One region of the Pseudoalteromonas sp. Ps84H-4 genome, then DNA from elsewhere that is predicted to be linked to it. Evidence: predicted binding sites of a transcription regulator. Region 1 holds the regulator's gene; the other holds the start of a gene.
What was found. Region 1 encodes ArgR, which controls arginine synthesis, uptake and breakdown. Its sites were predicted from a motif close to ANTGAATANNTATTCANT; they were not measured.

Region 1 (5,664 bases):
AACACAAATTGATGATGCACTTAATCAATGGCTTGAACCAATAGGTTTATCGCCGGGTTTACTTCTGAGTGGGACATTATTTGCGATGATTTTTGCGTATATTGTGCGCTTTTACGCGATTGCACATGGCGCCCTTGAAAGCAGCTTTTTACGTATTAGCCCTTCTCTTGATATGGCAAGTCAATCTATGGGTAAAAGTGCATTTCAAACCTTGTATAAAGTACATCTGCCTTTACTTAAACGCGGCATTTTAACCGCTGGGCTTCTGGTATTTATTGAATGTATGAAAGAGCTACCCGCGGCCTTGTTATTACGACCGTTTAATTTTGAAACTCTTGCAACTCATGTTTTTCAATATGTTAGTGATGAGCAGTTAGAGTTAGCGTCTATCTCAGCCCTGTTTATTGTGTTAGTCGGGCTTATTCCTTTGTATTTCGTTAATCGTTCGATGGAGCAAAATCATTCATGAGTCATTTGATAATTAAAAATTTAGCTTATCAATACAATGGCACTAAGGTATTGGATGCGCTTAATTTGAATGTTGAACAAGACGAAATCGTTTGCCTGCTTGGGGCAAGTGGTTGCGGTAAAACAACGACTTTAAAAGCGATTGCCGGAATTATTGAGCCCTCACAAGGTTTTATGAGCATTGATTCGCTTGTCGTTAATGACGACAAGCATTTTGTTGCACCAGAAAAACGTAATATTGGCATGATGTTTCAAGATTACGCGTTATTTCCTCACTTATCGGTGAGCGACAATATTGCATTTGGTTTAACCAATATGAGTAAGTCGCAAAAGCGTGAGCGCGTGGATGAAATGCTGAGCTTAGTTAAGTTAACTGGCTGTGCAGAACGTTATCCGCATCAATTATCAGGTGGTCAACAACAGCGTGTTGCAATTGCTCGTGCGCTTGCTTATAAACCCAGCTTGTTATTACTTGATGAGCCATTTTCTAATATCGATACGCAGGTTCGCTTTGAGTTAATTGCCGACATCCGCCGTATCATTAAAGCTCAGCAAGTATCTGCAGTGTTTGTTACCCATTCGAAGGAAGAGGCGTTTGCGTTTGCTGACACCTTGGCTGTAATGTATGGTGGAAAAATAGCCCAACAAGGCTCATCAGAACAGTTATTTAGCCAACCTAACTCAAAGGAGGTTGCAGAGTTTCTTGGTACAGGCATATACTTAACGGCGAAAGTCTTAACGCCAACTGAATACGAAACGGCGTTTGGTGTAATACATTCACTCACAGTAAATAACAGTGCTCACAAACAAGGGCAAGTTTATGTACGGCCTCATTATATTCAGTTATGTGAAGCTGATCAGAGTGATGAAAATAGCCTGACAATTTTGCACAGACGCTTTATAGGCACACGTTATGTTTATCGTGTGAATATAGCGGGGCAGGAGTGTGAAGTCGCTGCAGAGCAAGACCGCGTGTTTGCCGTTGAGCAGCCTGTAAAAATAAAAATAATGCCGCACACAGTCAATTTTTTTCATGATTAGTACTGCTTAACAATCTTGAATTCTTGGCTAGGTGCAAATAACGAGAAGCTAAGGATTCACTATGGCGCAAGCGCAATCTGGGATTTGTGCTGAAGCAAACTTACATGGTTTGCACCTGTTTTTTAATGTTTATGATGGCCATGACGAGTCATTACGTAAAAAGCTAAAACGCGTGAGCGTCATTCAAGATGAGTTTGCGGATCAGTTCTCAGAAGCCATGCTGTCGTGCGTGGTTGCGCTTGGTGCGCAATATTGGCCGCATATTTTGCCTGAGTTTATTCCAAGTCAATTACAAAGCTTTCCTAATGTGACTCATAGTGAACATGTTATGAGTGCACAGCCATTTGATTTATTTGTACAAATTCGTTCAGACCGTGAAGATGTTAATCATCTTTTTGCCCTACAGATCCTGAAATTATTTACGCCAGATGTAGAGCTTGTGGAGCAAGTGCGTAACTTTCGTTTTTTAGATGGCCGCGACTTTAACGGCTTTATTTATGCGGGTGACACCCCTCATGGTAGACAAAAACGCAGTACGGCATTGATAGACAGACCGGGGCATTTTGAAGATCAAGGCAGCTACATTCATGTTCAGCGCTTTGTGCACGATTTAAGTGTTTGGCAACATTTGTCGTTATCAGAGCAAGAGCAAATTATGGGGCGTACTCGGCTTGATAACACCTTAATTATGCCTGCACTCGAAACTAGTCATGCAGTTCGTAGTGAACTAAAAGATGAAAATGGCCAGCCGTTGATACTTAATCAGAGCATGCCGTTTGGTGATGTTCATAAGCAGGGTATTTTAATGGTGTCATGTGCCGCGCAAGGTGATGCGTTTGAGCAGGTATTAAAGAGTCGCTTGGGGCAGGGCGATTGCTACGACCATTGGCTTGATTTTACTCAAGCCGATATGGGGTCGGCGTTTTTCGCCCCGTCAGTAAACTTTTTGAAGCAGCTTTAAACTGTATCGAATAAAGTGCGCACGCGATCAAGCGTGACATCTATTTCAGAAATCTTTGCAGGAGCGATAAAAATTGTGTCGTCACCTGCAATTGTACCAAGTACCCCATCAGCTTTACCTAATGAGTCTAGTAAGCGCGCGATAAGTTGTGCTGCACCTGGGCTGGTACGAATAATAATCATCATTTCGTTATGCATAATATCGATAACGAGTTGACGCAATGGGCTTTTCGCTGTTGGTACTCCCATTTCAGCGGGTAAGCAATACACCATTTCTTGTTTTGCATTACGGGTGCGTACCGCGCCAAACTTACTTAACATGCGAGAGACTTTACTTTGGCTTATGTTGTCGAAGCCTTGATCTTTTAATGCTTCGACAATCTCACCTTGTGAGCCGAAGTTTTCTTCTTTTAATAGCGCTTTGAACGCTTTGATTAGTGCTTCTTGTTTGTCTTGTGGTTGCATGTTGCCGTATCTGTAGTCATAAAACGTGAAGTAATTCTACACAACTCTGCATACTTATGCAGTACTAGTTTACATTTCTCGCCCTAAATGCTGTGTGTTTACAGTATAGTTTACAACTATGGTCGAAATTATACGCGAAATAAGCAGGATAAATTTGTTTTTAGTCGCTAATTTCATTATCTTTAGGGCCACAAATATTTCCTACCTCAAATTACGGAGAATTCCAATGAAAGTTGCTGTTTTAGGCGCAGCTGGCGGTATCGGCCAAGCATTGTCTTTATTATTAAAAACAAGTTTACCTGCAGGTTCTGAATTATCATTATACGATGTTGCCCCTGTTGTTCCTGGTGTAGCGGTTGATCTTTCTCACATCCCAACAGACGTTAAAGTTGAAGGTTTCGGTGCTGATAACCTAGACGATGCTTTAGCTGGTTGTGATATCGTTCTTATCCCAGCGGGTATGCCGCGTAAGCCGGGTATGGACCGTGCGGACCTTTTCAACGTAAACGCAGGTATCATCAAAACATTAGCTGAAGGCATCGTTAAAAACTGTCCTAAAGCGTTAGTTGGTATCATTACTAACCCAGTAAACGGCACTGTGCCAATCGTTGCTGAAGTATTCAAAAAAGCGGGTACTTACGATGCTGGCCGTGTATTCGGTATCACAACACTTGACGTGATCCGTTCAGAAGCATTTGTTGCTGAACTTAAAGGTTTAAGCGCTACTGACGTTAAAGTTCCAGTGATCGGTGGCCACTCAGGCACTACAATCCTTCCTCTTCTATCTCAAGTTGAAGGTGTTACTTTCACTGACGAAGAAGTCGCAGCATTAACTCCACGTATCCAAAACGCAGGTACTGAAGTTGTTAACGCTAAAGCGGGTGGCGGTTCAGCGACTCTTTCAATGGGTGCAGCAGCAGCACGTTTCTGTATGTCTTTAGTTAAAGGCTTACAAGGTGAAGAAGTGGTTGATTACGCATACGTTGCAGTTGAAAACGGTGACGCAGCATACTTTGCACACCCAGTACGTTTAGGTAAGAACGGTGTTGAAGAAATTCTTTCTTACGGTGAATTAAGCGCTTTCGAAGAGCAAGCTAAAAACGACATGCTTGAAACGCTTAATAAAGACATCCAAGAAGGTGTTGATTTCATCAATGGTTAATTTCGATAGATGATAGGTGCTATTAAAGCACCTAAAACAAAAAAGCCTGCATATGCAGGCTTTTTTAATGGCTCGAATAAATAGAGTTTAATGATCGCGGGCAACGGCGATGCGTGCCAAGCTCTCTAATGCTTGCTTGTATGGCGTTTCTGGTAAAAATGCAATACAGGCGATGGCTTTATCTGCCTCTTGCTCTGCCTTTTGCATTGTAAACTCAAGTGCTTTGGTATCAGCTAACGCCTCAAGAATACTGTCTAGGTGATCCATACCATTGCCAAGTTCAATTGCTTCACGAACGAGCTTGATTTGCTCTGGCGTGCCTTTTTGCATGGCATAAATAAGCGGTAAGGTAGGTTTACCCTCGGCTAAATCATCACCAATATTTTTACCAAGTTGCTCAGCATCGGCGTTGTAATCAAGCACATCATCAACAAGCTGAAAGGCTGTTCCTAAATGCATGCCATAAAGGTTTAATGCCTCAAGCGTTTTATCATCTTGTTCAGTGATAATTGCTGCAAGGCCAGTTGCTGCTTCAAATAACTTAGCTGTTTTGCTGTAAATGACCTGCATATAGCTTTGTTCTGTGGTGTCAGGATCGTTACAGTTCATTAGCTGTAATACTTCACCTTCAGCAATGACATTCGTTGCATCAGCTAAAATTTCCATGATTGGCATTTTACCAAGACCAACCATCAACTGAAATGAGCGTGTGTAAATAAAATCACCAACTAGCACGCTAGCGGCATTGCCAAACTCAGCATTTGCTGTAGGCGTACCACGACGTAAATGTGACTCATCAACAACATCATCATGCAGTAAAGTTGCAGTGTGAATAAATTCGATGATAGTGGCCAGTGTAATGTGGTCTTTACCTTCATAGCCTAAAGCTTTTGCTGCTAAAATGGCCAACATAGGGCGAACACGCTTACCACCGCTGTTTACTATATATAAACCGAGTTGATTGACCAATGCGACATCTGAGCGCATTTGGGCATGTATAAGTTGATTGACGTCATTCATCTCATGATCGATTAACGTCTGGATAGCTTTTATATCCATTGATCTCCGAGCCAATATTTATGGGTATACGAGGCTGATTGTACAACAAAAAAAGCACTTGCTCGATATTTTGTGCTGATTCAGTAAAAAAACACTGTAAAGTTTTTTATTTTAAATCAAATTTGAACAGTTAATTGTAGTTGTTTGGTTGAATAGTAAACATGCTTGCATTTATTTAACGGCGCTTTTGACGTGTTAATTTAATTGTCATGAGATCGTAAAAACCGCTTGGCATACGTTGTTTTTAGGATAGAATAAGGAAAAATATTGAATTGCTCTCAATGCAGCTATTTTTTATTCATTTTATAGCAAAAGAGGCTTGCTAGTTTTTGCGCATTAGCGTAAACTTCGCGCCCTATTGAAGAATATTTTAGTTGCGTCGATTTGAGGGCGCACAGACGGAGTTAATTATGTACGCGGTTTTCCAAAGTGGTGGTAAACAGCACCGTGTGACTGAAGGTCAAACAATTCGTCTTGAAAAATTAGACGTTGAAACTGGTGCAGCAGTT
Region 2 (5,664 bases), on a different contig from region 1:
TACTGATGCAGGTGTATAACCGCGACGACGCAGACCAGCAATCGTTGGCATACGTGGGTCGTCCCAACCTTCAACATGACCATTAACCACTAAGTCGTTTAATTTACGCTTAGACATAATGGTGTATTCAAGGTTTAATCGTGAAAACTCGATTTGCTGTGGGTGACACTCAAGGCTGATGTTATCTAATACCCAATCGTATAAACGACGGTTATCTTGGAACTCAAGCGTACATAATGAATGCGTGATACCTTCTAGTGCATCTGAAATACAGTGCGTGAAGTCGTACATTGGGTAAATACACCACTTATCACCTGTTTGGTGGTGGTGAGCAAAACGTACACGGTATAAAATCGGATCACGCAATACCATGAATGAACTTGCCATATCGATTTTAGCACGCAGTACACACTCGCCTTCTTTGAATTCGCCATTACGCATTTTTTCAAATAGCGCTAGGTTTTCTTCTACTGGCGTATCACGGTACGGGCTATTTTTACCTGGCTCTTTTAAAGTACCACGGTATTCACGTGCTTGATCTGGCGATAAGAAACACACATACGCAAGGCCTTTTTCGATAAGCTCAACAGCATAGCCGTATAACGCATCGAAATAGTTAGATGAATACTTAATTTCACCATCCCACTGAAAACCTAACCACTGCACATCTTCTTTAATTGAATTTACGTAATTGATGTCTTCTTTTTCTGGATTCGTATCATCAAAACGTAAGTTACAAAGACCTTGATAATCTTGGGCAATACCAAAATTTAAACAGATAGACTTTGCATGACCAATGTGTAAAAAACCGTTTGGTTCAGGTGGAAAACGCGTGTGTGTAGTCGCATGCTTACCGCTTGCGAGATCTTCGTCGATACGCGTTCTAATAAAGTTACTTGGGCGATTCTCAATTTCCGCCATAGGAGCATAATCCTCAAAATATTGCATGGTGACAAAACTAATGCATTATTACAAAAACAAACCCTAACATACAGTAGTTGAACCATGTTTATTGAAGATAATAAGCCGATTATTGAATACATTGTTTACAGACGCTGCAAAATCGGTAAAAAAATTGTTCTAACGCAATAAAATGATCATTGACTAGCGATATAGTGCCGTCAGTTTCACTACCAATAAGGAAAAAAGATGGCTTCGCTCAATCAACATAGAGTCTATATTCCAAGCTCTGCGCGTGCTAACCAGTATGTGCTAGTTGAGTTTAAACCTACTGATGAGTTTTTTGCTCAGTTTAGTAATGTAAGCTGTGCTTATAAGCGTCTTGCAAGGGAGTTATTTGCACTATGTGATGAATATGAACTGCACAATGTACATCTGATCGCTAACGATAAGTTACCTGTCGTTCGTTACCATGATGAGGCATATAGTTTAGAAACCGCTAAGCAGATTTTATTTTTCTATAACCCACAATACCACGAAGCACATAATGTGTTTGCCGCTGATGAAGTAAAATGCAAAAAAATTCGTTTATTATTTTTGGCTACAGGTGAAGATATTCGTGCTAATGCAGCAAGTTTTCACCATAACGTACAGCGCGTAATAAACTCATTACAAGAAAAGCTATTAAGCGGTCAACCTCCACTTAAAATTCGCGATCACCAGCATCTTACTTATGATTTATTTGCTAAAGCAAAAGGTCACAAAGAAAGCTATGGCTATAAATTGCGTAGCTTATATCCACGCTATCAATCTCGCCAATGTCATTTACCAACACAGCACAGTGAAATGACTTATGCTGGGTTTTCTATTCCAGTAACCCGCGCGATTAAAACGCAATTTCAACATATGTTGAATGAAGAGAATTACACGCAATTTTATCAATATATTTTTGATGCATTTAAACGAGCTTGCGAAAAACGAGCGCTAACCCTTGGTGCTTTTATCGCTAATGGTACCCGCCCTATTGTTCGTAATAGCAATATTGATAACGCACAAAGTAACAGTGAACTGCAAAAGCTAACCTTTGATTGCAGCTCAGAGCAAGTGCAATTACAACATTATTGGGATGCAAATCAACTTGTTGATTCTCTACATTTTGTGATTGCCGCAGCCGATAAAGACAAGCATGACATTGGTTATGGTAAGTTTATGAATCAAGTGCAAAGCGCAATTAATGAAGTAACTGACGAGCTGGCCTTTAATCCAACGCGCCAAGATTTACGTGTGCGCTTTTATCAGCACATTAACTATGAGTATTAATTAAATACAATATATAGAATTAGAGGTGACGCACATGCGTCACCTTTTTTATAGCAACCCACTCAGTTGTCCTATCAACGGTTTTTACTTAGTTTAGTAAGGTCCAGTCGCAGTACTTTAGAACGGCGCTCATAGTTATACAGTGCCTTTTTCTTCGCCGGTAACTCATCAACGGTCACCAATTCAAAGCTTTGTTCTAAAAACCAATGAATACTGCGTGTGGTTAAAGCGAATAAATGCGAGTAACCAGCACGTTTAGCTTTATTAATAATAAAACGCAGTAGGTAACTCCCTCTATCTGCATCTCGGTATTGTGGATGAACAGCCAGACTTGCAAACTCCCCCACTTGTTCTTCAGCAAATGGGTATAAAGCGGCACAGGCGATAATTAAACCATCACGCTCAATGACAGTAAATTGCTCTATTTCTATCTCAAGCTGCTCTCTAGAACGCCTAACTAAATAGCCCTGCTCTTCAAGCGGTCTGATCAGATTAATAATCCCGGTAATATCAGATATTGTTGCACTACGTAACTGTTCGGAGCTTTGCGGCGCGATTTGCGTACCAATGCCATCTAATGAGAAAAGCTCTTGTAATAATGCGCCATCTTCTTTGTAACTAACTAAATGACAACGATGTACGCCGCCACGACATGCATCAATGGCCGCTTGTAAGAATACCGTTGCACTTAAACATGAATCAGGTTGATTACGGTAGTTTGCTAAGACAGATTCTGCCTCATTTGGCATAAGCTCGGCAATTGCTTCACCGTTTTCATCCAAGATACCGGCCTCTTTACAAAAACCGAGCATTTTGTCAGCGCGCAGTTTTAATGCAACCTGAGTGGCAATTTCTTCAGCAGTTAAATTAAAACTTTCACCTGTCACTGAGGCGGCAATCGGACCAAGTAGTACGATACTGTTATTGTTTAATTGATGACGAATCCCTTCAACATCAATACGTCTTACACGGCCTGAGTGATGATAATCAATGCCTTCGTCAACTCCTAAAGGCTGAGCGATAACAAAATTACCGCTGACCACATTCAAGTATGAGCCAGTCATAGGAGTACTACTTAGCGAGGTCGATAAACGTGCAGTAATATCGAACTGCATTGCACCCGCAACTTTCTTTATTACATCAAAAGTCGCGTTATCAGTAACACGTATTTCATTATGAAACTGACTAGTTATGCCAAATTCTTGCAGTGCCGCATTGAACTGTGGCCTTGCACCAAACACTAAAACAATTTTGATACCTAAGCTCGTTAATAATGCAACATCATTAATGATGCTACGACAACCTGGCTGATCAATTGCTTCTCCGCCGAGCATTACAACGAAAGTTTTACCTCGGTGAGCATTAACATAAGGAGTTGACTGGCGAAATCCATCTACCAATTCTGTGGTACGCACGTGATATTTACCTTTTTTAATAACAGCGTTTTATATAAAAACAAATAAACAAGGTATCAGTGTATGGAATTTTTATTCACAAATAAAGCATTATTATTCTTAATTTAAAGCTAGAATTTTCGTGCACAAACTAGGAAACTCTCAGATACAAAAAAGGCCCGCATAAGCGAGCCTTTTTTAAGAGATTAAAACTGATTACCAGCCTGTTTTCTCTTTAAGTGCAGCACCGATGTCAGCTAGTGAACGTACAGTTTTTACGCCAGCAGCTTCTAATGCAGCAAATTTCTCATCAGCAGTACCTTTACCACCTGCGATGATTGCACCTGCGTGACCCATGCGCTTACCTGGAGGAGCCGTAACACCTGCAATGTAAGAAACAACTGGTTTAGTCACGTTGTGCTTGATGTATTCTGCAGCTTCTTCTTCTGCAGTACCACCGATTTCACCGATCATTACGATTGCTTCAGTTTGCTCGTCTTTTTCGAACATTTCTAAAACGTCGATGAAGTTAGTGCCAGGGATTGGGTCACCACCGATACCAACACATGTTGATTGGCCGAAACCAGCGTCAGTAGTTTGTTTAACCGCTTCGTAAGTTAAAGTACCAGAACGTGATACGATACCTACTTTACCAGGCTTGTGGATGTGACCAGGCATGATACCGATCTTCGTTTCACCCGGAGTGATAACACCTGGGCAGTTAGGACCGATCATACGAACACCAGTTTGCTCAAGCTTAACTTTAACGTCAACCATGTCTAGTGTTGGGATACCTTCAGTGATACAAACGATAAGCTCGATGCCAGCATCGATAGCTTCTAAGATTGCATCTTTACAGAAAGGTGCTGGTACATAGATAACTGATGCAGTTGCGCCAGTTGCTTCAACAGCGTCACGTACTGTGTTGAATACTGGAAGACCAAGGTGCGTTTGACCGCCTTTACCTGGGCTTACACCACCAACCATTTGTGTACCGTACTCAAGCGCTTGCTCAGAGTGGAAAGTACCTTGGCCACCTGTGAAACCTTGACAGATAACTTTTGTATCTTTATTGATTAATACAGACATTATTTGCCCTCCGCAGCAGCAACAACTTTTTCAGCTGCGTCTGTTAGTGATTCAGCAGCGATGATGTTAAGGTCAGAATTAGCAAGTACTTCACGACCTAGTTCAGCGTTAGTACCTTCTAAACGTACTACTACAGGAACGTTTACGCCTACTTCTTTAACTGCGCCAATGATACCTTCAGCGATCATGTCACAACGTACGATACCACCAAAGATGTTAACTAAAACAGCTTTAACGTTGTCGTCAGATAAGATGATCTTGAATGCTTCAGATACACGCTCTTTAGTAGCACCACCACCAACATCTAGGAAGTTAGCTGGCTTACCACCGTGTAGGTTTACGATGTCCATAGTACCCATTGCAAGGCCTGCACCGTTAACCATACAACCAACGTTACCGTCTAGTGCAACGTAGTTAAGCTCGAAGCTTGCAGCGTGAGCTTCACGTGCATCTTCTTGTGAAGGATCGTGCATTTCACGGATTTTAGGTTGACGGTAAAGCGCGTTACCATCTACACCGATTTTACCGTCTAGACAGTGAAGGTTACCTTCGTCTGTAATTACTAGCGGGTTGATTTCTAATAGTGCGAAATCGAAATCGTTGAACATGTTAGCAAGACCCATGAAGATCTTAACGAACTGTTTCATTTGAGTAGGGTTTAAACCTAGTTTGAAGCCTAATTCACGAGCTTGGTATGCTTGTGGACCAACTAGTGGATCGATCTCAGCTTTGTGAATTAGTTCTGGAGTTTCTTCTGCAACTTGCTCGATTTCAACACCACCTTCAGTAGATGCCATGAAAACAACTTTACGAGAAGCACGATCTACTACAGCGCCAAGGTATAATTCGTTAGCGATGTCAGTGCAGCTTTCAACAAGGATTTTAGCTACTGGCTGACCATTTTCGTCTGTTTGGTAAGTAACTAAGTTTTTACCTAACCAGTTCGCAGCGAACTCTTTTA

Region 2: a site for ArgR is predicted at 3,699-3,716, ahead of argA (amino-acid N-acetyltransferase). Genes of this name have one in related genera too.

The regions. Positions count from the first base shown of each region.
Region 1 is NZ_JAMXSK010000002.1:245,866-251,529, forward strand. Features, by position in the region: gene NH454_RS03580 (iron ABC transporter permease) at 1-469, shown strand, start outside; gene NH454_RS03585 (ABC transporter ATP-binding protein) at 466-1,509, shown strand; gene NH454_RS03590 (Dyp-type peroxidase) at 1,571-2,470, shown strand; gene argR (transcriptional regulator ArgR) at 2,467-2,934, opposite strand; gene mdh (malate dehydrogenase) at 3,161-4,096, shown strand; gene ispB (octaprenyl diphosphate synthase) at 4,184-5,155, opposite strand; gene rplU (50S ribosomal protein L21) at 5,566-5,664, shown strand, end outside.
Region 2 is NZ_JAMXSK010000003.1:180,499-186,162, reverse strand. Features, by position in the region: gene glnS (glutamine--tRNA ligase) at 1-921, opposite strand, end outside; gene NH454_RS05505 (DUF3083 family protein) at 1,150-2,220, shown strand; gene argA (amino-acid N-acetyltransferase) at 2,295-3,635, opposite strand; gene sucD (succinate--CoA ligase subunit alpha) at 3,831-4,703, opposite strand; gene sucC (ADP-forming succinate--CoA ligase subunit beta) at 4,703-5,664, opposite strand, start outside.